Regions from separate parts of the Carnobacterium viridans genome, predicted to be linked through region 1. Evidence: predicted binding sites of a transcription regulator. Region 1 holds the regulator's gene; the other holds the start of a gene.
The links. Region 1 encodes NrdR, which represses ribonucleotide reductase genes. Its sites were predicted from a motif close to ACACNATATATNGTGT; they were not measured.
Positions count from the first base shown of each region.

Region 2: the regulator NrdR is predicted to act here: its motif matches at 6,054-6,069, upstream of nrdD (anaerobic ribonucleoside-triphosphate reductase).

Region 1 is NZ_FNJW01000008.1:2,294,979-2,310,350, forward strand. It holds gene BLT48_RS12500 (DNA translocase FtsK) at 1-804, shown strand, start outside; gene murC (UDP-N-acetylmuramate--L-alanine ligase) at 1,252-2,583, shown strand; gene polA (DNA polymerase I) at 2,836-5,496, shown strand; gene mutM (DNA-formamidopyrimidine glycosylase) at 5,567-6,403, shown strand; gene coaE (dephospho-CoA kinase) at 6,422-7,021, shown strand; gene nrdR (transcriptional regulator NrdR) at 7,184-7,654, shown strand; gene BLT48_RS12530 (replication initiation and membrane attachment family protein) at 7,676-9,124, shown strand; gene dnaI (primosomal protein DnaI) at 9,127-10,056, shown strand; gene thrS (threonine--tRNA ligase) at 10,437-12,374, shown strand; ribosomal protein L20 leader region at 12,420-12,562, shown strand; gene infC (translation initiation factor IF-3) at 12,591-13,112, shown strand; gene rpmI (50S ribosomal protein L35) at 13,138-13,335, shown strand; gene rplT (50S ribosomal protein L20) at 13,443-13,805, shown strand; gene BLT48_RS12560 (peptide ABC transporter substrate-binding protein) at 14,108-15,372, shown strand, end outside.
Region 2 is NZ_FNJW01000008.1:1,767,555-1,782,926, forward strand. It holds gene BLT48_RS09980 (ATP-dependent Clp protease ATP-binding subunit) at 1-852, shown strand, start outside; gene BLT48_RS09985 (hypothetical protein) at 980-1,363, shown strand; gene BLT48_RS09990 (helix-turn-helix domain-containing protein) at 1,432-2,295, opposite strand; gene tadA (tRNA adenosine(34) deaminase TadA) at 2,419-2,943, shown strand; gene proC (pyrroline-5-carboxylate reductase) at 2,978-3,790, opposite strand; gene BLT48_RS10005 (tocopherol cyclase family protein) at 4,415-5,383, shown strand; gene BLT48_RS10010 (methylated-DNA--[protein]-cysteine S-methyltransferase) at 5,401-5,937, shown strand; gene nrdD (anaerobic ribonucleoside-triphosphate reductase) at 6,097-8,298, shown strand; gene nrdG (anaerobic ribonucleoside-triphosphate reductase activating protein) at 8,300-8,860, shown strand; gene BLT48_RS10025 (YwbE family protein) at 8,953-9,162, shown strand; gene BLT48_RS10030 (biotin transporter BioY) at 9,257-9,787, opposite strand; gene BLT48_RS10035 (biotin--[acetyl-CoA-carboxylase] ligase) at 9,817-10,803, opposite strand; gene BLT48_RS10040 (ABC transporter ATP-binding protein/permease) at 11,013-12,971, shown strand; gene alr (alanine racemase) at 13,091-14,263, opposite strand; gene BLT48_RS10050 (hypothetical protein) at 14,519-14,752, shown strand; gene BLT48_RS10055 (polysaccharide deacetylase family protein) at 14,826-15,194, shown strand; gene BLT48_RS10060 (hypothetical protein) at 15,191-15,372, shown strand, end outside.

The DNA of each region.
Region 1 (15,372 bases):
TCACCAGTCATTTCCGAACCTAAAGCAGCTAGTGAAGCTTTAAAGTGGGCAGTAAACGAAATGGAAGAACGTTACCAAAAACTAGCAGCTGCAGGAGTTCGAAATATTCAACGCTTTAATGAAAAAGCAGAAGAACATGAAGATTTTGGGTTGAAGATGCCTTATATTGTCATTATTATTGATGAATTGGCTGATTTGATGATGGTGGCTAGCAACGATGTACAAGATTCAATTGCTAGAATTACTCAAAAAGCTAGAGCAGCGGGAATTCATTTAATTGTTGCTACACAACGCCCAAGTGTGGATGTCATTACAGGAACTATAAAAAATAATATTCCGACTAGGGTAGCCTTTATGGTATCTAGTCAAGTTGATTCACGTACGATCTTAGACACAGGTGGAGCTGAAAAGCTACTTGGAAGAGGAGATATGTTGTTCCAAGAAAATGGATCAGGACGCCCAATTCGTGTGCAGGGAACGTATGTTGAAAAAGAAATAGAGCGTATTGTTAAACACGTGAAAGACCAACGATCCGCAAATTATCTATTTGAACCCGAGTCACTGATGATGAAATTAGAATCAGTAGAGGGAAAAGATGAACTATTTGAAGATGTCCTTCCTTTCATTGTTTCAGAAGGACAGGTTTCAGCATCTGCTCTCCAACGAAAATTCAAAATCGGATTTAATCGAGCAGCCAATCTAATCGAATCTCTAGAAAATGAAAATTTTATATCTGGTCACAAAGGATCAAAACCGCGAGAAGTATTTTTGACAAAAGCTGATTACGAAGAAAAGTTTTTATAAATAATTCTACTGAAAAGTGAAAAACAGGTTTCGCGTAAGTCGACCTCCCAAAATACTGATTTTTGGAGGTCGTTTTATGTCTTGTTTACTCTCTTAATTAGAAATAAACATGTCATTTGCAAAAAAAATATTAAAAAATTATGACAATTGTATAGTTGAATCCGTTCACAATATTTCATTCTGCTAAGAGTCAGAGGAAAACGAGTTTTTAAGTGTGCTATTAAATTAATTCATGGTATACTAATTTCGTTGTAATTTTGTCTTTTTTAACTACCACTAAACGAATCATCTTATTTTAATGAGAAATACAAAGATGGTTTTTTTAACTCATCGTTCTATACTAACATTAAAGAACGTACTGGAATAGGATACATTAAATAGTCTCTCTCAAACATAACCATTCAAAAAGCATAAGGCTGAATTTACGAATATGGAGGAAATAAAGTAATGAAAAAAGAAACAATTTATCATTTTGTTGGTATTAAAGGTTCTGGTATGAGTGCTCTAGCTTTAATTTTGCACGATAAGGGATTTAAAGTTCAAGGATCGGATATTGAAAAATATTTCTTTACACAAAAAAATATTGAAGAAGCTAAAATACCAATGTTAAATTTTGACAAAGAAAATATTCATCAAGGATTAACTGTTATTGCGGGAAATGCTTTCCCAGATACTCATGAAGAAATAGTTGCGGCTAATGAATTAGGCTTAACCGTTATTCGTTACCATGATTTCTTGGCACAATTCATTGGTCAATTTACTAGTGTTGCAGTTACAGGATCACATGGAAAAACAAGTACAACAGGTTTATTAGCCCATGTGTTAAGTCCACTTAAAAGCACAAGTTACTTAATCGGAGATGGAACTGGTCATGGAGTACCTGATGCAGACTTCTTTATTTTAGAAGCATGTGAATACCGTCGTCATTTTTTAGCTTATCAACCGGATTACGCTATTATGACAAATATTGATTTTGATCATCCAGACTATTATAGCAGTCTTAGTGACGTCTTTGATGCCTTCCAGTCAATGGCAGTTCAAGTGAAGAAAGCTATTGTGGCTTGTGGAGATGACGAACAGTTACAAAAACTCCAAGCTAATGTACCAATCTTATATTATGGTTTTGAAGATCATAATGATTTTCAAGCTAAAAATATGACTCGTTCAACTACAGGTTCTACATTTGATGTTTATGTAAGAGATGAGTTTTATGGACATTTTGAGATTCCAACGTTTGGTAAACATAATATTCTTAATGCTCTTAGTGTAATTGCTATTTGCCAATATGAAAATATTGATAAAGAAGGCGTAATAGAAAATTTAAAAACATTTAAAGGCGTTAAACGTAGATTTAGCGAAAAACAAATGTTGGACATGGTAATCATTGATGATTACGCACATCACCCATCTGAAATTCGTGCAACAATTGATGCTGCTCGTCAAAAGTATCCGGATAAAGAAATTATTGCTATTTTTCAACCACATACTTTTACTCGAACAGTCGCATTGCTGAGTGATTTTGCGGAATCGTTGAATTTAGCTGACTCTATTTATCTATGTGATATCTTTGGATCAGTACGTGAAAATCAAGGAGACGTTACGATACAAGATTTAGTTAATAAAATCGATAATGGTGCGTCAATATTAAGCGAAGAAAATATGTCACCATTGTTAGACCATCATGATGCAGTTGCTATTTTTATGGGAGCTGGAGATGTTCAAAAATTTGAACTAGCATACGAGACATTGCTAAGTCATTCAGCATTAACAAAAGAATAGAAAAAAGACCAAAAGCTGTGGAATTAACCATAGCTTTTGGTCTTTTTATCCAAATTTATTTTAATTACCAGACTATCTGAAAAGTGCTAAACTAAACTCAAGAGTTACAAGACTAGAGAAATTGTAGATCGGATAATCAAGTTCGCTATCCTTCTGCTTTTTTGTTAAAATAGTAACGATAAGTAAGGCTTTCAAAAGAAGTTATTAGATGACTAAATGAGTTAAAACAGTAGCAGCTAAAGGAGTTTTATGATGAATGAGAAAAAGAAATTAGTATTGATTGATGGAAATAGTGTTGCATATAGAGCTTTTTTTGCATTACATTCACAATTAGAAAGAATGAAAAATAAGAACGGTTTACACACGAATGCATTATATGGTTTTCATAATATGATTGATAGTGTATTAACAAAAGAAAAGCCAACACATGTTTTGGTTGCTTTTGATGCTGGAAATACAACCTTTCGCCATAGTTTCTTTGATGAGTATAAAGCCGGTCGATCAAAGACACCAAGAGAATTCTCAGAACAAATGCCTTATCTAAGAGAGTTGTTGGATGGATTTGGGATTAGACATTATGAATTAGAAAACTTCGAGGCAGATGATATTATTGGAACTTTGGCCACAAAAGTTGATCCAACAATATATGATGTAGTAGTTATATCTGGTGATCGAGATTTAACACAGTTGGCAAAAGAGAATGTCCGAGTTGACATTACTGTAAAAGGTGTTAGTGAGTTAAAAGGGTACACAACTGAATCAATTTATGAAGAGATGGGTATTAGCCCGCTTCAAATCATTGATATGAAGGGTTTAGCAGGGGACGCATCAGATAATATACCAGGAGTAACAAAGATTGGCGAAAAGACAGCTCTTAAGTTATTGAAAGAGTATGGATCAGTAGAAGGAATTTATGAAAATATTGATTTATTAAAGAAAAGTAAAATGAAAGAAAATCTGATAAATGAAAAAGAAACAGCACTACTAAGTAAACGACTTGCGACTATTGATACCGATTCTCCTATAAAAGTTGGCGTTGAAGAATTGAGTTTCAATGGACCAAACATGGAAAAACTTATTTCTTTTTATAAAGAAATGGATTTTAATTCTCATTTAAGTAAACTTGACACTGCGGAATATGATGCAGAACAAAATAGTCAAAAAGAAGCTATTTTATATACAATCGTTACGGAAATTACAGAAAGTATGTTTAATAATAATATGGCTCTTTATGTAGAAATATTAGGCGACAACTATCATACTTCTCCTATTTTTTGTATTGGATGGGGAGATGACGAACATATTTATGTTGCGGAACCAGAAGTTGTTTTTGCATCAGATGATTTTAAAAACTGGGCAAAAGATAGTGGAGCTCAAAAACAAGTATTTGATGCTAAAAGGACCTATGTTGCATTAAAGAGACAAAGTGTGGATATCGCATCAATTGACTTTGATATCCTATTGGCTTCTTATTTGCTAAACACAAAAGACAATAGTAAAGATCTATCGGAAGTGGCTACAGAACATGAGTATTATGAGGTTTCCTCAGATGAAAGTGTTTATGGAAAAGGGGCAAAAATTGCTATTCCAGAAGAGAAGACTGTGACATACGATCATATTGCAAGAAAGATAAAAGCGATTCGTACCTTAAGTAAACAATTAGGAGAAAACTTAGAAAAGAATGAGCAAACCAAATTGTTTAATGAAATGGAACTGCCTTTATCCATCGTTTTAGCTGAAATGGAACTTACTGGGGTAAAAGTAAACGATAAACGATTAATGGAAATGAAAGAAGAATTTGCCATTCGTCTAACAGATATTGAACAACGAGTATATGAACTAGCTGGTGAAAAATTCAATTTGAACTCACCAAAACAATTAGGCGTTATTTTATTTGAGAAGATGGGTTACCCTGTGATTAAAAAGACTAAAACAGGTTATTCTACTGCAGTGGATGTTTTAGAGCAATTAAGAGAACAAGCTCCGATTGTTGAGCATATTCTAGATTATCGTCAAATTGCTAAAATACAATCCACTTATATAGAAGGTTTATTGAAAGTAATTGATAAAAAAACCGGGAAAATTCATACACGCTACATGCAGACAATTGCTCAAACGGGACGCTTAAGTTCAGTTGATCCTAACTTACAAAATATTCCGATTCGATTAGAAGAAGGTCGAAAGATTAGACAAGCCTTTGTTCCTAGTCATGAAGGTTGGGAAATATTTGCATCTGATTACTCGCAAATCGAATTGCGTGTATTGGGTCATGTTTCAGACGATAAATTACTAAAGGAAGCTTTTATTGAGGGGCAAGATATCCATTCAAGTACGGCTATGCGCGTATTTGGTATTGGATCACCAGAAGAAGTTTCCTCTGAGATGCGTCGTAGAGCTAAGGCTGTTAATTTTGGGATTGTTTACGGCATAAGCGACTATGGTTTATCTCAAAATTTAGGAATTAGTCGAAAAGAAGCGCAGCAATTTATTGATACGTATTTTGAAAAATATCCTGGCGTAAAAAAATATATGGAAGATATCGTGAGAGAGGCAAAAGATAAAGGGTTTGTTGAAACGCTCTTCCAACGTCGTCGTTATTTACCAGAGATCAATTCTCGAAATTTCAATTTGCGCTCATTTGCTGAAAGAACAGCTATCAACACACCTATCCAAGGGAGTGCAGCAGATATTATAAAAATTGCTATGATTAAAATGGACGAAAAATTAAAAGAGTCAACTATGCAAGCAACTATGTTGTTGCAAGTACATGATGAACTAATTTTTGAAGCACCAAAAGAAGAAATTGAACAACTAAGAGCATTAGTGGCTGAAGTTATGGAAGGTGCAGTAGAATTATCTGTTCCGTTAAAAGTTGACAGCAACAGTGGAAAAAGCTGGTATGAAGCGAAATAATAAAGAAAGTGTTTCTGCTAGGATTAGTAATAGCAGAAGCACTTATTTTATCTAGAAAGGAAGAAATACGTTGCCGGAATTACCTGAAGTTGAAACAGTTAGAAAAGGGTTAGAAAAACTTGTATTAAAAGCAACGATAGAATCCGTTGAGGTGTATTGGGATCGTATTATTTCAGGACCAATTGAAACTGCTGAGTTTAAACGCATTTTAATGGGCGAAAAAATCATGGAATTTGATAGACGAGGAAAATACATTATTATTCGTTTTAACCAATGGGCACTGGTCTCGCATTTGCGGATGGAGGGGAAATATGAAGTAGAAGAATCAGCAGCACCTCTAAAAAAACATACGCACGTTGTTTTTCATTTAGCGGATGGGAGAGACCTACGTTACTTGGATGTGCGTAAATTTGGACGGATGACGCTTGTGCCAATAGGAGAAGAATTTACTGCGACTGGGATAAGGTTGCTAGGCCCAGAGCCTATGGTAGAAACTTTTGACAAAGCAATATTTTATAGGACGTTGCAAACAAAAAAAAGAGCAATTAAGCCTCTGTTGTTAGACCAAAAGATAGTAGCAGGTTTAGGAAATATCTATGTAGATGAAGCACTATTTTTAGCTAAAATTCATCCCTTGAGAACGGCGAATAGTTTGCAAAAAATTGAAGTTTCTAAATTACACGAAGCCATCATAAAAGTACTTGGTGACGCAGTTGAAGCGGGAGGGACGACTATTCGTACGTATCAAAATGCGTTAGGAGAAGCTGGTTCATTTCAAGTGAATTTGTCTGTCTATGGTAAAAAAGGGCTACCTTGCGTTCGTTGTGGTACACCCATCGAAAAGATTAAAGTTGCACAAAGAGGGACTCATTTTTGTCCTATGTGCCAGCGATTAAGTGTTGATTAATAAAAAAGAGGCGATAGAATGACTGTGATCTTAGGATTAACTGGAAGTATTGCTACGGGTAAATCAACTGTCAGCAAAATATTTAAAGAACAAGGATTTCCTGTGGTGGATGCAGATCTTGGAGCAAGAGAAGTCGTCAAACCAGGAACAGAAGGATTGTGTGAAATAAAAAAGCAATTTGGCGATCACGTTATTTTGTCTGACGGCACGTTAAACCGAACGGCATTAGGGGAAATTGTGTTTAAAGACGAAAAACAAAGAGAAAAGCTAAATGTGATCTTATCTAAACGCATCTATCAATGGCTGATGGACCAAAAAGAAGAGTGTTTGAAACGAGACCCTGCGATTCTTGTGTTGGATATCCCGCTTTTATTCGAGTCGGGTTATGAAAAAGAAGTGGATCAAGTGATGGTAGTAGCTACGACCAAAGAGACTCAAATCAATCGATTGATGAATAGGGATAAGATAGGAATAGAAGAAGCAATTCAAAAAATCAACTCTCAAATCCCAATTTCAGAAAAAATTGTTCTTGGAGATAGCGTTATTGACAATAGCGGGTCAACCGAAAATACAAAACAACAAGTTATAGATTGGATAGACAAAATAACAGCCAAATAAGAGACGCAAGAACAAGTATTTTCGCTTGTTCTTTTTTTATAGATCAAATTTACTCCTTATTTAACCGGTTTTAACTCTAGTCTATGTGTGGTATAATAAAGCAAATAAATGCGTACAAATAGAGTGTTAATAAGAATAACACTTAAGATAGGAATGATAAACATGCAATGTCCACGCTGTCAAAATAATGGTTCTAAAGTTGTCGATAGTCGTCCAGCAGATGATGGGCGTGCTATTCGCAGAAGAAGAGAATGCGAAGCATGCAATTTCCGCTTTACTACATTTGAACGAGTAGAAAAAACACCGCTGTTAGTGATTAAAAAGAATGGAACCAGAGAAGAATTTAATCGCGAAAAAATTCTAAGAGGATTGATTCGTTCATGTGAAAAACGACCTGTAGCGATGGAGCAAGTCGAAAAGATAGTTGATGAGGTAGAGAATCAAATCAGAGGATTAGGCGAAAATGAAATTGCTTCTGCTATTATTGGAGAATATATTATGGAAAAATTAGCTGATGTAGACGAAGTAGCTTATATCCGTTTTGCTAGTGTTTATCGTCAATTTAAAGATATGAGTGTCTTTTTAAAAGAATTACAGGAATTTGAAAGAAAAAAACTGAAAAAAATTAATTGAAACAGAAAGGTGGGAGTTGTTTTGGGATATCCATGGAAAAACTTAAGTCCCAAGGATGGTTTTTTAGTAAAACAACAGGCATTGCTTTCGGATATCGATCAAAAAATTCTCACTTTTTTGTATCAACCTTTAGTAGGAAATGCTGCATACAGTCTTTATATGACTTTGTGGACAGAGATAGAAGAAGAGAATTACTGGAGTGAAGGAATCTTACATTCTGAATTGCTAGCTTTGTTAAATATTGGTATCCCTGAGTTGTATCAAGCTAGAATTAAACTTGAAGCAATAGGGTTGATTAAAACGTACCTTCAAACAAGTCCGACTAAGTTAATTGTCTATGAATTACAAGCTCCCCAAACGAGTGACGTCTTTTTTAAAGATGATTTATTGAGTTTGTTGTTATTAGAAAAAGTTGGAGAACGAAAATTTAAAAAATTAAGAAATCGCTTTGTTGTAGAAACTATAGATAAAAATAAGTTTCAAGAGATCACAAAGTCTTTCTTGGATGTTTTTCAATTTGACGCAGAATTACTAAAAAGAGAGAAAGAATTACTTAAACAACCGGTTTCTTATATTGGCAATACAAGTTCTACTAGACCCAGAGTGGATCCTAAAACATTTGACTTGAAATTCTTTTATACAGGATTAAATCAACAATATATCAACCGTTCTTCGATTACAAAAGAAATTGAAGAGACAATCCTAGTATTGCATACGCTATACGGCTTAGATGAATTAGCTATGCAACAATTTGTATTAAATGCTTCGGATATCGAAACGGGTAAAATTGACGAAAAAAGATTGAAAAGATTAGCGTATGATGATTACCACAACAAAAACCAACAAAACATTTCGTTAAAAGACGTTGTGGAAAAGGATATAGAAGTAGAATCAAACCAACAGAAAATGCGCGAAACAGAACTAACTAAAAGAGGATTAACTAAAGAAGACATTGCCGTTATTGAAGTGAGTGAGCAAATAAGTCCGGTTGATTTTATGAATTCTATTAAAGATCAAAAAGGTGGGTTTGTCACAAAACCAGAAGAGTGGACATTAGAAGAAATTGTCAAAAAAGCTAACTTGCCAACGGCCGTTATCAATATTTTGATTCACTATATTCTAGTGGTAAGGAATAATCCAACGTTGGATCAAAAATTAGCCTATAAGATTGCAAATGATTGGGCACAAGAGAAAGTCCTTGCGCCTGAAGAAGCGATTCAAAAAGTGAAAAAAATGTATTCTGAAAATGCTGAAAAACGACAACAACAAGAAAGTCGCAGTAAATCATATACGCAAAACAGAGGCAAAACAAATTATGGCAATCAAACAACGACAAGAAAAGAGACCCTTCCTGATTGGGCTAAAGAAGGAAATAATCAATTGGAAGAAAAGCCGATGAGTGAAGAAGAGCAAAAAGCATTTATGGAAAGATTGAAAAGAATTCAAAATTTCGGCAAAGAAGGTGAATAATGATGGAAGATATCGGTGAAAGCCTGACACGAATGATTAAAGAGCGTAATTTAAATCATAAATATGAGGAATTGATCCAAGAAGTATTAGATGATCCAGATGTCATGCAATTTATTGAAGACAATCGCCAAAAATTAGACGATGAAGCAATTGTCAAAAGTTATGCTAAGTTGTATGAATACGTACAAGAAAAAAAGAAATTTCATTTAAATAAAGGTATGATGGCACCTGGATACCATCCTAAATTGATTTTAAACTACCATTATATTGACGTAACTTATGTACCTTCTGCTGAGTTAGTTGCTAGGCAAAAAGAATTAGAAATCAAAAATCGTATTTATTCTATGGATATGCCTAAAGATGTTCGGAATGCAACATTAGCTGATTTTGAATTGACAGATGAACGACGGTTTGCGATTTCAGAGGTATATGACTTTATTGATGCTTATATGACGAGTCCTAAAGCTTACCATAAAGGTTTGTATTTACAAGGATCATTTGGTGTAGGGAAAACGTATCTTTTAGGTGCGTTAGCACATGAATTAGCTAAAAACGGATTTCCTTCTACGCTTATGCACTTTCCGTCATTTGCAGTGGAAATGAAACAATCTATTGGCAAGAATAATACCGGTGAAAAGTTAGAGTTTGTAAAAAAAGCCCCAATACTTATGTTAGATGATATTGGTGCGGATTCTATGTCTAGTTGGATAAGAGATGATGTATTAGGAGTTATTTTACAGTACCGTATGCAAGAACAATTGCCTACTTTTTTCTCTTCTAATTTTGATATGAAACAACTTGAAGAAGAACACTTAAGGGTAACTCAAAGAGGCGAAGATGAACCATTAAAAGCAAAAAGAATAATGGAAAGAGTTCGTTATCTAGCTAAAGAAGTAAAAATGACGGGTTCGAATCGACGCCATCTTCAATAAAGAAAAAAAATACGTATCCTCTCCTTGAAATTAGAAGCAAAAAGTGCTTTAATGATAGATATAAAAGAAATCATTGAGAAAGACACCAAAACTTGGTTGCGATTTTTTTAGAGAAGAAAACAATGCTGAAAGTTTTCTAATTTCGTTCTTGTTTTGACCCCTTTCGAGTGCCGCTGTGAACCTTTTCGTATTAGCAGTTGGTCGTTTAGCTAGCGTTAACAGCTTAGAGTGAATTTAGTGTGTTTACTAAATTCTGAATCTGGGTGGAACCACGTAATGAACGTCCCTTTTATGGTATTTTATATACTATAAAAGGGACTTTTTTGTTTTCTAGCTGAATAAAGATGGTATTTTTAAATTAGAATATGGAGGAATAAACTATGTCAGACATTAACATTACATTTCCAGATGGAGCAGTAAAGTCTTTTCCAGCAGGTTCATCTACAAAAGATATTGCTGAAAGTATCAGCAAAGGTTTAGCTAAAAAAGCATTAGCTGGTAAATTTAACGGAGAATTAGTGGATTTAGTACGCCCACTAGAAGTAAATGGTGAAATTGAAATTATTACACCTGATCATGAAGATGCCTTACAAATTTTGCGTCATTCTACTGCTCACTTGATGGCGAATGCATTACGTCGTTTGTATCCAGATATAAAATTTGGAGTAGGCCCGGCTATTTCAACTGGGTTCTACTACGATACAGATTCTGAAACACCAATAACAGATGAGGATATTCCAAAAATTGAAGCTGAAATGATGGCAATTGTAAAAGAAAACAATCCTATTGTTCGTAAAGAAGTTACTCGGGAAGAAGCATTAGAAATCTTCAAGGATGATCCTTACAAAGTAGAATTGATTACAGCTTTACCTGAATCAGAAAAAATTACAGTTTATGATCAAGGCGATTTTGTGGATTTATGTCGCGGTGTCCATGTGCCATCTACAGGTCGCATTCAAGTGTTTAAACTGTTATCTCTTGCAGGTGCCTACTGGAGAGGAAACTCAGATAATAAAATGATGCAACGAGTTTACGGAACAGCATTCTTTGATAAAAAAGACTTGAAAGAGTTTATAAAAATGCGTGAAGAAGCTAAATTACGTGATCATCGTAAATTAGGGAAAGAATTGGATTTATTTATGATTTCTCCTGAAGTTGGATCTGGCTTGCCGTTCTGGTTGCCAAAAGGTGCTACGATTCGTCGTACGATTGAACGCTACATCACTGACCGTGAGATCAGCTTAGGCTATCAACATGTTTACACACCTATTATGGCGGATGTAAACTTATACAAAACTTCTGGTCATTGGGACCATTATCATGAAGATATGTTCCCCCCTATGGATATGGGTGATGGTGAAATGCTTGTCTTGCGCCCAATGAACTGCCCACATCATATGATGGTATATAAAAATGATGTGCACAGCTACCGTGAGTTGCCGATTCGAATTGCTGAATTAGGACAAATGCACCGCTATGAAAAAAGTGGGGCTTTATCTGGATTACAACGAGTACGTGAAATGACTTTGAATGATGGACATACATTCGTACGCCCAGATCAAATTGAAGAAGAATTCAAACGTACATTAGAATTGATGTTAGCTGTCTATGGTGATTTTAATATTACTGATTATCGTTTCCGCTTAAGTTACCGTGATCCTAACAATACAGATAAATACTTTGATGATGATGCAATGTGGGAAAAAGCTCAAACGATGCTTAAAGCAGCAATGGATGATATGGAACTGGAGTATTTTGAAGCAGAAGGTGAAGCAGCTTTCTATGGTCCTAAACTAGATGTATTAGTAAAAACAGCTATCGGAATTGAAGAAACACTTTCAACAATCCAATTAGACTTTTTACTTCCAGAACGTTTTGACCTAACATATGTAGGAGAAGATGGCGAAAATAATCACCGTCCTGTAGTTATTCACCGTGGTATTGTTTCTACAATGGAGCGCTTTGTAGCTTACTTGATTGAAGAATATAAAGGAGCATTTCCTACTTGGTTAGCACCAGTTCAAGCAACTATTATTCCGGTTAACTTAGATATGCATACAGATTACGCTTACGAGATCAAAAAACAACTGGAAAGTATTGGAATGCGCGTAGAAGTTGACGAACGCAATGAAAAAATGGGGTATAAAATACGTGCTTCTCAAACACAAAAAATACCTTATCAATTAGTTGTTGGAGATAGTGAAGTTCAAGATAATACGGTTGCGGTACGTAAGTATGGCGAGAAAGCAACTGAAACAATTGGATTAACTAATTATTTAGAAAAAGTCTCAGCAGAAATAAAAAACTTTAGCAACTAATTGATTGACATTTTAGATTCAACAAAGTATAATAAATGAGTTGAGAAAATCAAGCAGAAGCACCCGCTTCTCGCCTAAGTTGACGAAAGTGTCTCTGGGCTAGATATAAACGATGATAACTTGCATTCGGTGTGAGTTAGAAATTATTTATAGGCGGGTTCATAATGAACTCGTCTATTTTTCTGCTGTTCTTTCTCTCAAATCTAATGGAGGTGTATGACCATAGCAAAAGATATGATGGTAAATGACGGCATTCGTGCACGTGAATTACGCGTTATTGGTAGTAACAGCGAACAACTTGGTGTAATTACAAAAAGTGAAGCGTTAAAACTTGCAGAAGAAGCAAACTTAGACTTAGTACTAGTAGCTCCAAAAGCAAAACCACCTGTAGCACGTATTATGGACTACGGTAAATTCCGTTTTGAGCAACAGAAAAAAGAACGTGAAGCCCGTAAAAATCAAAAAGTCATTAGTATCAAAGAAGTAAGATTAAGTCCTACTATTGATTTGAATGATTTTAATACTAAATTACGTAACGCACGTAAGTTCCTTGAAAAAGGAGATAAAGTAAAGGCTTCAATCCGATTTAAAGGTCGTGCCATTACTCATAAAGGTATTGGTAAAGAAGTGTTGGATCGTTTAGCTAAAGAAACAGCTGATATTTCAACTATTGAATCAGCTGCTAAAATGGATGGTCGTAGCATGTTCTTAATTTTAGCACCAAAGAATGAAAAGTAAGAGTATTTTGAGGAGGAAATAACAAATGCCAAAACAAAAAACACACCGTGGTTCAGCAAAACGGTTCAAAAGAACAGGTAACGGCGGATTAAAACGTCACCATGCTAAGACAAGCCATATGTTTGCAAACAAATCACAAAAACAAAAACGTAAATTACGTAAATCAGCAATGGTATCTTCTGGCGATATGAAACGTATCCGTCAACAATTAGCTAAATGGTAATCTTTTACCTTAGTGTATTTTAGTTCATTTTAAAAAATGAACAAATGTAGTTTAAATTAGTCAAAAGAGTTTTCTGTAGAGAAAACATCTTAGAGGAGGAAATTAATATGCCACGTGTAAAAGGTGGAACGGTTACTCGTAAACGTCGTAAAAAAATATTAAAATTAGCAAAAGGGTATTACGGTTCTAAACATATTTTATTCAAAACAGCTAAGCAACAAGTAATGAAATCATATACTTATGCTTACAGAGATCGTCGTCAAAAGAAACGTGATTTCCGTAAACTATGGATTGCTCGTATCAATGCAGCTGCTCGTTTAAACAACATGAGCTACAGCACATTTATGCATGGTCTTAAATTAGCAGAAATCGATGTTAACCGTAAAATGTTAGCTGATATCGCTGTTACAGATGCTGCTGCATTCACAGCATTAGCTGAACAAGCTAAAACTGCTTTAAACAACAAATAATATTTTAAAAGCTATTTCACTATTCTGTGAAATAGCTTTTTTTTTGAATGATTTTAAAGTAAATGTGTCGAGAATGTAACAAATAAAACAAAATTTTTAATGAGCAAAACTAGTTGGAAAAACTATAAGTATAGGATTTTTTCAAAAAAAAATGGGAGTACGATTAAAAGAAAACATTTTTATTGCATTATTTTAATAATTTGTATTGAGTTTGTGATAGTAAGATGATAATATGATTTGAGTAAACTAATATTGTGTTATTGATTATTAGAAGAATTGAAAAAGAAATAGGGGGATTTAAAATGAAAAAAAGTAAATTAGTTAGTTTATTAGGGTTAACAGCTACATCTGCATTAGTTTTAGCAGCTTGTGGTGGAAGCGATGGTGAAACAGCAAGTACAGAATCAAAAACTTCTGGATCTTCTGAAGAGCAAGTACTGAACCTGATTGAAAGTGCTGAATTACCAAATATGGATTCTGCAAAATCAACAGATGTAGTAAGTGGTACTGTTTTAAATAACGTAAATGAAGGATTATATCGTCAAAATCCAGAGAATAAACTTGAGTTAGGAATGGCTGAGGAAGAACCTGAAGTCAGTGAAGACGGATTAACTTACACTTTTAAAATCAGAGAAGATGCAGTTTGGTCTAATGGTGAACCCGTTACAGCAAATGATTTTGTCTATGCTTGGCAACGTTTAGCAACTCCTGAAACAGCTGCTGAATACTCATACATGATTGACGGTGTTGTTGAGAATGCTTCTGCAATTTTGACTGGAGAAATGGAACCTTCAGAATTAGGTGCTACAGCTGTTGATGAAAAAACTTTAGAAGTTCAATTAGAAAAAGCTGTACCTTACTTTAAAGATTTACTAACGCTTCCAATGTTTTTACCACAAAACGAAGCTTTCATAACAGAACAAGGTGAAAATTATGCAACTAATAGTGATACTGTTCTGTACAACGGTCCTTTTGTATTAGACGAATGGGATGGAACTGGCTTAAGCTGGGTGTTGAATAAAAATAAAGATTACTGGGATAAAGACACTGTAACGTTAGATACAATCAATGTTGATGTAGTTAAAGAAACATCTACTGCAATCAATTTATACGATACAGGAGCAGTTGACCGTATTACATTATCAGGTGAATATGTACAAACAAAACAAGGCGATCCTGAATTGAAAACTCAACCAACATCATCTGTTTTCTACTTTAAATTTAACCAAGAACGTGATGGAGCAGAAACACCTTTAGCTAATGAAAATATTCGTAAAGCTATTGCAATGGCATTTGACAAACAAGCTTTTGCTGACACAGTTCTTCAAAACGGTTCTATTCCAGCTAATGGATTAGTTCCAGCTGAATTAGCTGTTGATCCTGCTACGGATAAAGATTTCCGTGAACAAAATGGAGATTTATTATCATTTGATGTTGAACAAGCGCAAAAGTATTTTGAAGCAGGTTTAAAAGAGTTAGGTGTAGATTCACTTACTTTAGAAATTCTAGGTGATGATACTGAAAATGCTAAAAAATCTTTAGAATTTATGCAAGGACAATTGACTTC
Region 2 (15,372 bases), 530 kb from region 1:
TCATTTATGTTCTTAGGACCTACAGGTGTCGGTAAAACAGAATTGGCTAAGGCACTTGCGGAAGCTATGTTTGGAAATGAAGAAGCTCTAGTTCGAGTAGATATGTCTGAGTTTATGGAAAAATATAGTACGAGTCGTTTAATTGGTTCACCTCCCGGATATGTAGGTTATGATGAAGGTGGTCAATTAACTGAGAAAATTCGTCAAAAACCTTATTCCGTTATTCTATTTGATGAAGTTGAAAAAGCTCATCCGGATGTATTTAATATTCTATTACAAGTCTTGGATGATGGTCATTTAACAGATGCTAAAGGACGAAAAGTTGATTTCAAAAATACGGTAATGATTATGACATCTAATTTAGGCGCAACAGCATTAAGAGATGAAAAAGCTGTTGGGTTTGGTACAGCAAGCAATAAAAAAGACCATTCAGCTATGGAAAAACGAATCATGGAAGAATTGAAAAAAACGTTTAAACCTGAGTTTATCAATCGGATTGATGATTCGATTGTTTTCCATTCTCTAGAAAAAGAAGATTTAACTCAAATTGTTAAATTAATGGCACATACCATTATTAAACGATTGAAAGATATGGATATTGAAGTCAAAATCACTCAAGCGGCTATTGATGTGATTGCTAAAGCTGGGTATGATCCTGAGTATGGAGCACGTCCAATTCGTCGTGCACTTCAGAAAGAAGTAGAAGATCGATTGAGTGAAGAGTTATTGAGCGGCCGAGTTAAAATTGGTGATCAAGTCACAATAGGTGCTTCAAAAGGAACGATTCGGATTACAGTAAAAGATCCAAAAAAAGCAAACGAAAAATTGTTGGCTACCAGTGAGAACGTATAATTCGATTGTTAACAAGAAAATAAAAACATCTGCTATCTCTTAAAGATAGTAGATGTTTTTATTCGTGTTTTAATTTTCTTTCTGCTATGATGAAAATAAAGAAATGACGAAAGGAAAGTGGCTATTCATGAAAAATTCAACGAAAGCTTTATTAATAGGAGTTGGAACAGTCGTTGCAGTGGGAGCAATTATTGTTTCTTCTTCAAACATGGCAATGGAAAAAATCGAGTCTAAAATCAATCGTAAAAGAGCAAGATACTTTGTAAAAGAAAAATTAAAAGGAAACGAAAAAGCAATGACTGTTGTAGATGACTTATCAGATATGGAAGTAGCAAACTTATTGAGTGTCGTAGACAAGGTTTCAGATTTAAGAGGTAGCGTAAGCTCTTATGGAGATCATTTCAAAGACACGACTAGTGATTTTAGAGATGCTTTCATGGAAAAAAAACAGGATTGGAAACATGAACTTAAACACCATAAAAAAGATTTAAAACATAAATTAAAAAAATAAACTAAATTTTCATTCATAAAAAAGAAGACTCTTGCGTAAAGTTATGGCTTTACGCAAAAGTCTTCTTTTTAGATTGTTAATAAGTAACAAAGAAGTAAATCATTTCTATTTTTTAATGAAAAACCGGATTCTTCATAGAAACGATCTAACCGGTATTGCAAAGTATTTCGATGGATAAAAAGATATTTTGCTGCCAAGCTAATATTTCCTTGGTTTAACCATATGGCGGTGATCAATTCTTTAGTCTCTGGATGTGAGATCAGGTCTTTTTTTAAGTGTTGGATAATAGAACTTTTTGAGAGAGCATCTGAAGCATAATAACTAAGAGCAACATCAGGTAATGAAAAGATTTGTTTGTTTCCTTTCAGTTGATTAAAAAATATCGCTTGTTCTTCTTTAAAAAAACGTTTGAAGTCTATAGAAATGGGCCAATGTTGCCCGATATAGCCACTAGTTTTAGTAGAAAAATCATCATCTAAGGTTTGTAAAATCCCAATTGTTTCGTCTTGGGTGATTGAATAATCTGAATAACGGTGGATCAATAGCCCGTAGTGATCATTAATAAAAAAAGCCTCTTGTACATCTTTAAAAAAGCTTTTAAAAGAACTTAGCCATAGTTTCTTATCAAATCGTGTATCTTTTTTATTAATATCAAATTGAATAATTCGATAAACTCCGGTTTCGACAGGCAAGTGCAGCTGATCATCTAATAAAAAGTCCGACCATTTTGATTGCGGATTACCTGTATTTTCGTTAGAAACCGTTTTGTTAAAGACAAGGTAAAGTAATTTTATTTCTGAAGAGGTTAATTGTTTTTTATCAAAGTGAATCCATTGATTATCGTAAGGAAACGTTAAATAATTCGGATCATTTTTTGTGTCATCGGTTAAAAAGGCAGACGGGTAAATAGATTTAAACTGATTAAAATTCATAAAAGCACTCCTTTAAATGAAAACCATTACAATTAGTCTATAGTGCTATTCTATCATTTTTTTCATAAGTTTGTAGATAAATTATGCTATGATAAAGAAAAGAACAGGTAAAGGAATGGGAAGATGTTAACCACAGAAGATAAAGCGTATTTTATGCAAGAAGCGATTAAAGAAGCTTACAAAGCCAAAGAAAAATTAGAAGTTCCCATTGGTGCAGTCGTTGTATTAAATGGAAAAATCATTGGTCGTGGACACAATAGAAGAGAAGAATCGAATGATGCAACGACACACGCTGAAATGTTAGCTATTCAAGAAGCCAATCGAAATTTAGGGAATTGGCGATTGGAAGAAACTCAGTTATTCGTGACATTGGAACCTTGTCCTATGTGTAGTGGCGCAATGATATTATCTCGTGTAAAAGAGCTTTATTATGGAGCTAGTGATCCTAAAGGTGGTACAGCGGGCACATTGATGAATTTACTGACGGATGAACGGTTTAATCATCAAGTTCAAATTGAATCAGGTCTTTTAGAACAAGAATGCGGCGAATTGCTAAGCAACTTTTTCAGAGAATTAAGAAAGCGTAAAAAAGAAGAAAAGTTACAAAGAAAAGCTAAACAAAACAAAACAGACGGTAACCAAGTATAATACAAGGTTACCGTCTGTTTTGTGTTAAATGAGTTTACTGTTGCATCATATCTTGATCTTTTGTAATGACTGCTTGAGTCGCTTTAGTGATAGCAGATATAAAACCAGTATCTTCTAAGGTTAGAATCCCTTCAACGGTTGTTCCACCAGGAGAAGAAACCTGGTCAATCAAATTCCATGGTGTTTCTTTACTGTCTAATACTAATTTTCCACTTCCAAGAACAGCTTGAGCAGCAATTTTAGTTGCTACGTCTTTAGACATTCCATTTTTTACAGCGGCTCTTGCTAATGAATCGATAAATAAAAAGACAAATGCGGGTGAACTCCCAGCAATCGCTGTGAAGGTACTAAAGTCCTTTTCAGGTAATACAATTGTTTCGCCAATCGCTTGGAACATATTTAAAACGAATGCTAACTGTTCCGGAGTAGTATAGTCATTTCCACAAAGGGCAGTCATCCCTTCACCAACTTGTGAGTTTAGGTTTGGCATTGCTCGTATGATAGGCGTTTGATGGCCTTCATTCAATAAGTCGGATAGCTTTTGAAGTGTGGTTCCAGCAGCAATAGAAACCACTACTGGTTGATGAGCAGCAATTTCCTCTTTTATGTCTGCTAAAATAGATGGAAAAACATTAGGTTTAGCTGCAAGTACTAACACATCAACTTTTGCTGCTAATTCTTTATTCGATGAACAAGCTTGTGTTCCAGTTTCACCAGTAAACTGCGTTAATTTTTCTGGAGTTGTATTGTGTACATAAATATCTTGATTCGAGGTATGTCCATTTTGTATCATTCCTTTAATAATGGCACCAGCCATATTTCCAATACCAATGAATCCTACTTTCATAGTCAACACTCCTCCATTTTCATTTTCATTGTATATTTTACCATAGATAGAGAAATTGTTTTATCGTATCTTCGTCAAATGGTGTTGATAGAAGAAAATAAAATTTCTTCTGGAATAGACGGGGTTGCTTGTGGAGAGCCATGGAATCGTCTCAAGCTGCTCTATTCTAGAACGTGTTTCAAAGAGCAGTCCTGACGTCCACTTTGTCATGGCTGTAGTTGCTTTAGCTACGTACAGACATGATACACTTAGGCACAAGCCTACAGTGCTTCTATGTAATAATCGATGGTCGTTGACCATACTGCGCTTATTCGCTCCAGTTGCCCTAGCTCTTGCGGCTTCAGTCGCTTAGAGATAAGGTATGCGTTAGAAGATTCAGGTCTAAACGCTTTTAGTCACACTCCCAATGAAGCGCCAACGCTTTGTAATTCGCATTGAATTCAATGCATGGCTACAAGCAAATCTTATTCCTCCAAAAATTTCGGCCATTAATTTAACTAAGCTATCAACACTAAGAAGCATAAAGCCTTTTTATCTATCCCTTACAATAGCTAAGTAGAATTTTATTAGTAGTTAATAGTATGATAATATACAGGTATAGAAGCAGAAGTAGGGGGTTAGCTGATGTTTGACAAGATACGCAATCCAATTCTTTTTCAAGGCACGTTAACCAAAAAGAACTATTTTGAGGGCTGGTACTATAAACAAGTTTCAATAGACGAAAAAGTCAGTATCAGTTTTATTCCAGGAGTGAGTTTAGTTAAAGGTGATGAGCATAGTTTTATCCAATATATCTATGTAACGTTAAGTGAACAAAATGAGCTAGTTACAAAAACAGGGTATATTCGGTACCGTTTAGATGAATTTAACTACCAACACAAACCATTTTCAGTTCAAATTGGAGATAATACATTCACAGAATCGTTTGTGTCGATCCAACTCAAGGATGAACAGGTAACTATCCAAGGAAAATTAACATTAAATGATTTTCAAGACATAAAAAGGACTGTGTTTTCCCCTTCCATTATGGGTGGGTTTGCCTATATTCCAAAAATGGAGTGCTACCATGGTGTAATCAGTATGAATCATACTTTAAAAGGTTTTTTGAATATAAATAATCAAAAAATTGATTTTACGATGGGGAAAGGCTACATTGAAAAAGACTGGGGTACTTCTTTTCCAAAGGAATACACATGGATACAATCCAATCATTTTAAAAATCCAAGTACTAGTCTCTTTTTTTCAGTAGCACATATTCCATTTCATGTGATAACATTTAAAGGATTTATCTGTGCTCTAGTAGTAAAGGATAAAGAGTACCGATTTGCAACATACAATAACAGTAAAATTTCAATAAAAGATCAAAAAAGTGACACAATAACTATTTTTCTTGAAAATAAAGAAGCTGAACTAACTATCAAAGGCACTATCACAACTGCTGGTGAATTGATTGCTCCAAAAGAGGGCATTATGACTAAAGTGATAAAAGAAGGCTTATCTGGCGAAGTTGAAATTTTTCTGAAGGATAAGAAAAGTCAAACCGTGTACCAAGATTTTAGTAAATTAGCAGGTATAGAAATAGTAGAACCTTAAACGAAAGGGATGGAAAAATGACAAGCGACAAAAAGAAAATCTTTTATCATTTTTTTAATTATGAACTAGGAACGCTTTCTTTAGCTGCAACTGAAAATGGACTGTGTTTTGTAGGATCTTTAAACGAACCCTTGAGTGAACTGGAATTAGGAATCGCAAGAATATTCCCAAAGGCCATTTTAATTGAAGATGACATAAAACTAGAGATATATCATCATCAACTCATGGAATATTTTACGGAATCTAGAACCACGTTTACTTTTCCGATAGATGTTGATGGAACGCTTTTTCAACAAAAAGTATGGAGAGCTTTAAAAGGCATCCCATATGGCGAAACAAAATCATATGGAGAAATCGCTGCTCAAATTGGACAGCCGGGTTCTTATCGAGCTGTAGGAACAGCAATAGGAAGAAATCCATTGTTGATTGTCGTTCCTTGTCATCGAGTGATTCACAAAAATGGGAAATTATCTGGGTACCGAGGAACAGTAGAGATGAAAGAAAAATTATTGATGCTAGAAAAAACTGCTTTAAGTAGGCCCACTATGAACTAATCTAAACTATGGAATCATGCAATTTTCAATGTATGATTCTTTTTTTTCGATCCATGAAAAGAATGGACGAAATTGCAAGTTACGTATATACTATATGTAGAGTATATTTTTTAAAAATACTATATGTAGTATTTAGTGGAAAGAAGAGGGTGTAAACGTATGAGTTATGAAAAGAGTGTGAATATTTGTGAAACGTTGAACAAAACGGGGCTTAAAGTGTTGAAAAGAGATGGCCGTGAAGTTGAATTTAAGGAAGAAAAAATCTTTTTGGCGTTGTTGAAAGCACATCAGTCATTAGAAAAAGAGACAGATAAAGAAACGGTGCAAGTATTAAATGGAATTGTCACAAAAGTAAAAGAGGAAATTACAAAACGGTTTTCAGCAGATATCAAGATCTATGAAATTCAAAGTATCGTAGAACATACTTTATTAGAGGCTCACGAACATGATTTAGCAGAAGCTTATCTACTTTATCGGTCTCGTCGTGATTTGGAAAGAAGTCAGTCAACGGATATCAATTACGCTATACACCATCTATTGCGCAAAGAACAAACTCTAGTTAATGAAAATGCGAATAAAGACAGCAATATCTTTAATACGCAAAGAGATCTAACAGCTGGGGTGGTTGCTAAATCTATTGGCCTTAAACTATTACCAAATCATGTAGCTAATGCTCATCAAAAAGGAGATATTCATTATCATGACTTAGATTACCAACCCTATTCCCCAATGACAAACTGTTGTCTGATTGATTTTAAAAGTATGTTCAATGATGGATTTAAAATTGGAAATGCAGATGTAGAAAGTCCTCGTTCCATCCAAACAGCTGCAGCTCAAATGGCTCAAATTATTGCTAACGTAGCTTCTAGTCAATATGGCGGATGTAGTGCCGACCGAATTGATGAAGTGTTGGCTCCATACAGCCGTTTAAATTATCAGAAACATTTAGAAACAGCTAAAGAATGGATTATTGGTGAAGAAAAACAGCAGCAGTATGCAAAAGACAAAACAAAAAAAGATATTTATGATGCAATGCAAAGCTTAGAATATGAAATCAATACGCTTTATTCATCTCAAGGTCAAACACCTTTTACAACATTAGGATTTGGCCTAGGAACAGATTGGTTTGAAAGAGAAATTCAGCGTTCCATCTTACTTGTGCGCATTAATGGGTTAGGCAAAGAAAAAAGAACCGCTATTTTCCCAAAGCTGGTGTTTTCGCTTCAACGAGGGGTTAATTTAAATCCGGAAGATAAGAATTACGATCTGAAAAAATTAGCTTTAACTTGTTCAACGAAAAGAATGTATCCTGATGTCTTGATGTACGATAAAATTGTCGCCTTAACGGGTAGTTTTAAAGCTCCAATGGGGTGTCGCTCTTTTTTACAAGGATGGATAGATACAGAAGGAAATGAAGTGAACTCTGGGAGAATGAATTTAGGTGTGGTTACCATGAATTTACCGCGTATAGCCTTGGAGTCTAATGGGAATGTAGATTTGTTTTGGGAGATATTGAATGAACGACTACTGGTTTGTCGTGATGCACTAGTTTATCGTGTTCAACGGACAAAAGAAGCTACACCTGAAAATGCACCCATTTTATATCAGCATGGAGCTTTTGGAAAGCGACTCAAAAAAGATGCTCAGGTCGATGACTTGTTTAAAGACAAACGTGCTACGGTATCTTTAGGGTATATCGGATTATACGAAACAGCAACGGTATTTTTTGGGCCCAATTGGGAAAAGAATGAAGAAGCTAAAACATTTACTTTAATGATCCTCAAAAAAATGAAACAGAACGCAGATAAGTGGGGAGAAGAACAAGGCTACCATTTTAGTGTGTATTCAACTCCAAGTGAGAGTTTAACCGATCGCTTTTGTCGCTTGGATACGAAAAAGTTTGGCATAATAGAGAATGTTACAGATAAAGAATATTATACAAATAGTTTTCATTATGATGTTCGCAAAAAACCAACACCATTCGAAAAAATTGAATTTGAAAAAGATTATCCAGAATTTACTTCTGGCGGGTTCATTCACTATTGTGAGTACCCAAATATGCAACAGAATCCAAAAGCGTTGGAAGCCGTTTGGGATTACGCATATGATCGTATTGGATACCTAGGAACCAATACGCCAATTGATCATTGTTACGATTGTGGATTTGATGGCGATTTTGATCCAACTGAACGAGGATTTAAATGTCCTGAATGCGGCAATACAAATCCAGAAACGTGTGACGTTGTAAAAAGAACCTGTGGCTATCTAGGTAATCCTCAAGCTAGACCAATGGTTCACGGAAGACATAAAGAAATCTTAGCTCGTGTGAAACATATACCGAATAATGAGGAAGAGAAATAATATGAGAAATCCTAAACCAAAAGAGTGGCTGGCTAAGGACTACAGCCAAAGCCGAATCGCAGACTATAAACCGTTTAACTTTGTTGATGGAGAAGGTGTGAGATGCAGTTTGTATATGAGTGGATGTTTGTTTGCATGTAAAGGATGTTACAACAAAATCGCTCAAAATTTTGCATACGGGTTTGAGTATACAACAGAACTGGAAGATATCATTATAGAAGATTTACGACAACCTTACGTCCAAGGTTTAACGCTTTTAGGTGGAGAGCCATTTTTAAATACTCAAGTAGCTGTTCCACTAGCCAAAAGAATTCGTTCAGAATATGGTGAAACAAAAGATATCTGGTCATGGACAGGATATACTTGGCAAGAATTGATGCAAGAATCTGACGACAAGATAGAATTGCTTTCTTTGCTAGATGTTGTGGTAGATGGACGTTTTGAATTGGCAAAAAAAGATTTGACCTTACAGTTTAGAGGAAGTTCAAATCAGCGCATTATTGATGTACAAGCATCATTGAAACAGAATGAAGTTATTTTATGGGAAAATCAGTTTATTTGAATAGAGAAGCGAGATATCCTTTATCTTGGGGAGAAGTAGCATGAAATGAAGAGAATGTGCTACACTACAACTAGTTAAAGGAGCGGATAGCAATGGATGGAAAATCAAGAGCGAATATTAAAATTGATGGATTAGTCGATATTGTTTTAAAAAAGGATCAGCGCACGAATAAACTAACTAGAGGACATGTGAAACGTATTTTAACAAATAGTGCTCAGCATCCACATGGCATTAAAGTGATGTTGAAAGAAGGAGACCAAGTTGGTCGCGTGCAAAAAATAGTAACAGATGAGACTAAATAAACAAGCTGAAAAGGGTACCAAGAGAATGTGAAGACATTCTTGGTACCCTTTTTAGTTTATGTAATAGTTACTTAAACTGTCTTATTGTTTCCAATTAGTTGGGCAGTCGGCGCACAAAAGGCTGCAAACGTGAACCAATAAGAAAAGCGAAAACAGCCTTAAGGATATCTCCTGGAATAAATAATAAAAATCCGGTTTTTAAAATAAGACTCGTGCTCATTGTCAAATGAAGATAACCTCTTACAATAAGAGCCATATAAGGTAAGCCAAACAAATAAAAAATACTTGAACCAATGAGGAGAGCTCCTATAGCAGATTTTGTTGTAAATCCTCTGCTTTCTAAAAACCAAGCCATCACATAAGCTCCAATAATAAAACCAAGTACAAATCCAAAACTAGGACTTAAAAAGGATTGAAATCCTTTAAAGATCAAGATTAAAAATAAATGCAATACTTGTGCTGTAACAGCTGCTCGTTTTGGTAAAATCAGACCTGTTAACAAGACAAATAGAGTTTGCAATGTAAACGGGACTGGCCCTAAAGGTAAACTGATAAAGCTGCTAATATAAGTTAATGCTGCCATAAGACTGCAAAAAGTTATTTCTCGTATAGTTAATTTTGACATATGAGTCTCCTTTTAATTGCACCAATAAATTAGTGGAATGGTTTTTTCATAACAATCTCTCCGTAAGACAACGTCCGTTGATGGCCATCAGCCATTTGGATTACTAGCCCTCCTTGGGAATCAATATCAATTGGAATAGCTTCAAATTCTTGTTTGCGTTCTTTAAATGTTATCTTTTTGCCGATCACAAAACATCGCTTTTTATATTCATCCAGAAAAGAACGATCTTCAATAGTTTGGTAAATGTCATAGAAATGATTCATAATTTCAGCCACTAAAAGGTTTCGGTCAAAATGTTCTGTTTCTGCAGAAGAAAGAAGGGATCCTGCAATAGTAGTCAACTCATCTGGGAAACCAGTGGAAGGTTCTTTAACATTTATCCCTATACCAACAATCAATGTCTCTACTTTTCCACTTTCGAAATCGGAGACAGCTTCTGTTAAAATCCCACATATTTTTGTTTCATCAAGATAGATATCGTTTACCCATTTAATTTGGGGTTGTTTAGTGGTTATTTTTTCAATAGCTAAGCAAACAGCCACAGCCGCTGCCGTAGTAACAAGAGCAGCATCGGCCATATTTAAATTAGGTTTTAGAAAAAAACTCAAGTATACTCCAGTTTGATTAGGCGAATAAAATGATTTACCTAGTCGTCCTCGTCCGTTTGTTTGTTCTTCAGATACAACAAGTCCTTGATGTGTAGAATCCAGCATGGCAAGTTTTCGAGCTTCACTATTTGTAGAATCAATTGTTTTAAACGGGTAGATTGGAAAATGTTGTAATGTAGGTTGTAAATAAGATTGAATCGCATCAGTAGAAATAATATCTGATTTTAAAGAAAGTTGGTAGCCTTTATTTGTGACCGCTTCAATAATATACCCTTCTTCTTGCAAAGCTTTGATACCTTTCCAAATAGAAGTCCTTGATAGACCCAAGCTATTTGCTAAGGATTGTCCAGAAATGCTGTTTCCTTTTTGTTCTTCTAATAAAGAAAGAATGCGTAATTTTGTAGACATCAGTTCACCTCTTTTTTTAGTATAAGGGGTTAAAAACCAATTGTCAACTTAAAATAATTAAAAAGGTAACAATGGGAAGGGTAGTTGGAATTATTTATTTCATTTAGGATGTAAAAAGGAGGAGTAATGCTTGTTTAAACGTTACAAAAGTAGTAATATTAGAACATTCTACAAAAAATAAAACATACAAGAATTAAAGGAGAATAAAAATGCCTGTAATGGAATTAAAACACGTGAATAAGTCCTATAAAATTAGTGGTGGAGAAACATTTCAAGCATTGAAGGATGTTAATTTGTCTTTTGAAAAAGGGGAATTGGTTTCCATCATTGGAGAATCAGGTAGTGGAAAATCGACACTGATGAATGTAATCGGCGGATTAGATTCTGATTTTCAAGGAGAAATTGTTGTTGATGGAGACAACATCGGCGAGTATTCTGAAAAAAATTTAGTACAGTACCATAAAGAAAAAGTCGGATTTGTATTTCAAAGTTTTAATCTGATCTCACATTTGTCGGTTCTAGACAATGTAACTTTAGCAATGACGCTGTCGAACGTATCGAAGGCAGACCGCGAAAAAAGAGCCAAGGAAATTTTAAGCGCTGTAGGCCTGCAAGATCAATTATACAAAAAACCTGATGCGATATCTGGAGGACAGAAACAACGTGTAGCTATTGCTCGTGCGTTAGTGAATGATCCAGATATTATTATTGCAGATGAACCAACTGGAGCATTGGATTCAGAAACAACGGAACAAGTTTTAGAAATGATCAAAGAAATTGCCGAAAATGGAAAACTTGTCATTATGGTAACCCATTCTGAAAGAGTAGCAGCTTATTCTAGTCGAGTTGTGACGATTGACGATGGACGAGTAATCAATGATCAAGTAAAAAATACCCTAACTGTTACAGACAATAAATACAAAACGAGCAAACCAAACCGTAATAAGAATTTGAGTTTGTTTGGAGCAATGAAATTAGCATTGCTAAACATGAAAGAAAAGTTATCTCGTAATATTTTGATAGCACTAGGTGGAAGTATCGGAATCATGAGTGTTATTTTGATGCTTTCTCTAGGTAGCGGAGTAAACGCCTATTTAACGGACACCATGAATAGTCAAGTGAATCCGTTAGTTAGTGAAGTTCATATGCCAGATGAAGAAACAGGAAATCAGACAGATATAAATGAAATACAAGATCAAAATCCTATGTTAGGGTTATCTAGCGCAGCATCATTTGAAACTGAAAATATTGAAGAACTAGCTGGAATTAATCATGTAGAGGCTGTTGAAGAGGGCTTTACCAATTTTTCTATTGGAACAAACAAAGCAACGTTTGATGAAAACACTGCTCAATTTATGAGTGTAACAACTGTTTCTTCCATGATTACTAGTGCAGATATTATAGAAGGATCATTGCCTAAAGACGGCGAAGTTGTGATCACTCAAAACATGGCGGATACTTTAGGCGAAGATCTTGTAGGACAGGATATTCAGGTAGAAACAATTGTTAATGAAGAGTCCCTTGATCTAACCATGACTGTCAGCGGTATTTATGGTTCTGAAGGAGGATTAGACGCGGTATATTTGACCTATGAAGATTTAAAATCATTTGTAGAAGAAGCTGGTGGCGAACTAGATCCTAATATCGTTTACCTTGTTTCAGATAATGCAGCTAATACAGAGTCTATCAAAGCTGAAGTTGAGGATTTAAACTATAAGGGTTCAACAACAGAAGCATTGGCTGATACGTTTAGTCAAATGTTGGATATTTTCACGTATGTACTAGCAGGAGTTGCTGGTATCTCGTTAATTGTATCAGCTATTATGATTTTAACTGTTCTTTATATCAGTGTAGTTGAACGTACAAAAGAAATTGGGGTCATCAAAGCAATTGGAGGGCGTAAAAAAGACATTCGCCGCATTTTTGTATCTGAATCATTCTTAATTGGTTTATTTAGCGGACTGTTTGGAGTTGGCATTGCTTGGGGATTATCACTAGCTGCTAACGCTGTAAGTACAAACTACTTCGAAATTGATATCATTGATTTGACACCAATGTATGCTGTGTCTGGTATTGTGCTGAGTATTTTCATCAGTATGGTAGCCGGTTTAATGCCTGCAGCAAAAGCAGCCAAATTAGATCCGGTAGAGTCACTAAGAAGAGACTAAGATGACAGTGGTAAAAGAAATAGAATAATCAGCCCTACGCTGGTATAAAACCACCAAATAAAGCCTAGTGCATACTGTGAATCAACAGTATGCACTAGGCTTTTTATTTTTATAGCTAGCTAATAGTGAATCAAACCAGCAATAGCTGTTTTCTTATTGTGATTGAGGTATACTCTAGGCACTCTTTTGCCAATTAAACAAGCAACTTCATAATGAATTGTATTCATTTGTGCAGCGACTTCGCCAATTGAAATGCAGTTATCTTTAGGATCTCCAAAAAGAACGATTTCGTTATCAAAATAGACTGGATCAATTTCAGTAAGATCTACCATTGACTGATCCATGCACACTCGTCCGACAATAGGTGCTTTATGCCCGTTTAGCGTGACATTTCCATTATTTGATAAGGCTCTTGAAAAACCATCTGCATAGCCTACAGGAATAGTTGCAATAATTGAATCCGTTGTTGTGGTATAGGTTCGTCCATAACTGACACTTTGTCCGGCTGACACTCTTTTGATTAAAATCGGCTTCGTTTTAAAAGTCATCGCGGGTTTCAATTCAATGTGATCTTGTAAGTGTTGCTCTGGATACAATCCATAAAGCCCGATGCCGATTCGAACCATATCTAGGTGCATTTCAGGAAAAGCAATGGTTGCTGCGGTATTGCAGCAATGTTTTATTGGAACTGTATATCCTGCTTCTTGGATTTTAGAAGCAACATGCATGAAGTGGTCAAACTGTTCGTGAACAAAGGTAGATTCAATAGCGTCAGCATCAGCAAAATGAGTGAAAATACCTTCCAAAAGCACATAATTTGAAGTAATGGATGCTACAACTTGCAATGCTTCTTCTGCAGTTCGTACGCCAATCCGGTTCATCCCACTATCAATTTTCAAATGAATGCGACAAACTTTTTTCTTTTGCTCAGCTAACTCTTGAATACTTTCAATAGCTTCTTTAGAGTATATTGTTAATGTAAGATCATAGTCGATTGCTTTTTCTATGGTTTCAATATCTAAACTCGTGTAACCAAGGATTAGAATCGGAGTGGAGAATCCGGCCTTTCGTAAAACCACTGCTTCATCTAGAAAAGCTACAGCCAAATAAGTTGCCCCGGATTTAATAGCCGTTTCAGCAACTTCTTTTGCTCCATGCCCATATCCGTCAGCTTTTACAACAGCCATCAAAGCTGTATCTGATGAGAGGATTTTTTTGAAATTTTTTATATTGGTTTCTACGTTATCAAGAGATATCTCAACCCAAGTCTCTCTAGAGCTTCCTATTTTCATTCGTTCACTTCCTAAAAGTATCTAGTACGTTTTTTATAATGATACCACTTAACATTAGATTAATGTACTTTAAAAAATAAATTTAAGACAATTTCAAGAAAAAGAGTAATTTATTTAAAAGCTCTATTGCTGACTAAAATAAAAAAAGTATACGCAAAATACATGGTATACTAGTGTGGGAAATGTGCAATATAGGTTAATAAAGTAATACATAAAGGTGTTCTATTATCACTGGTCAAAGATAGGGTGAATTACATGGGGAATATACAAGATTTTCGGAAAAACTATTTAGCTATTCTTAAATCGACAAAACTAGATCAAAGCAAAAAAGACGAATTATTAACAGCCATTTTGAGTCAAATGGATCAAATTTTTGAAATCCGAACAGGTGAAATAGAGAAATACAATGCAGATAATTATGATGCGATTACTTTATATTTAGAAATTAAAGCGGCTTTAAAAATTCAAAACGAAAAGAAGAATGTATAGAAGATAAAAAGAGTAAAGAAATTCTCTTTTACACTAGCGTAAAGAAAAAGGCAGATCTACCATCTCTAAGGTTATGAGCAAGCAAGAATTGGAAGAGATGTTAGATGTAGTCGAATTGACTAATCACACAACGAATCTTCATAAGCGATACCTTGATGGAACGAGCAAAAAGCAGGTGACTTCTCTACAAGAATTGAAAAAAGATTTAGCAGAGTGTGGAGAGTATGTGTCTTGCCCAGATGTATTTGCGTATTCATTTGGCATTTATGTACCTAAGGAGATAGAACGGTTAGCTGAAGCTGGTATAAATTATGCGTTTACGACGGTTCGGGGTGTGGATACATTAAGTACACCAGTACTCGAACTGCACCGGGATACTGTTATTCTTGGTTGTACAGTAGAAACATTTAAAAAAATTGTAGAACAAGGAGCGAGAAAATGAAAAAGTTGGTTAGACTACTCATAGTACTGATACTATTATGGGTAGCCGCGTTAGTACTTGCGGCTTGTTCAAATGGTAATGAAGCAGTTCAAAAGAGTGAAACAAGTTCTTCAGAAAGTTCAAATGCGCTGTTTAGATTAGGCGCCTTACCAGCAGAATCGGCTATTCCAAGGATATT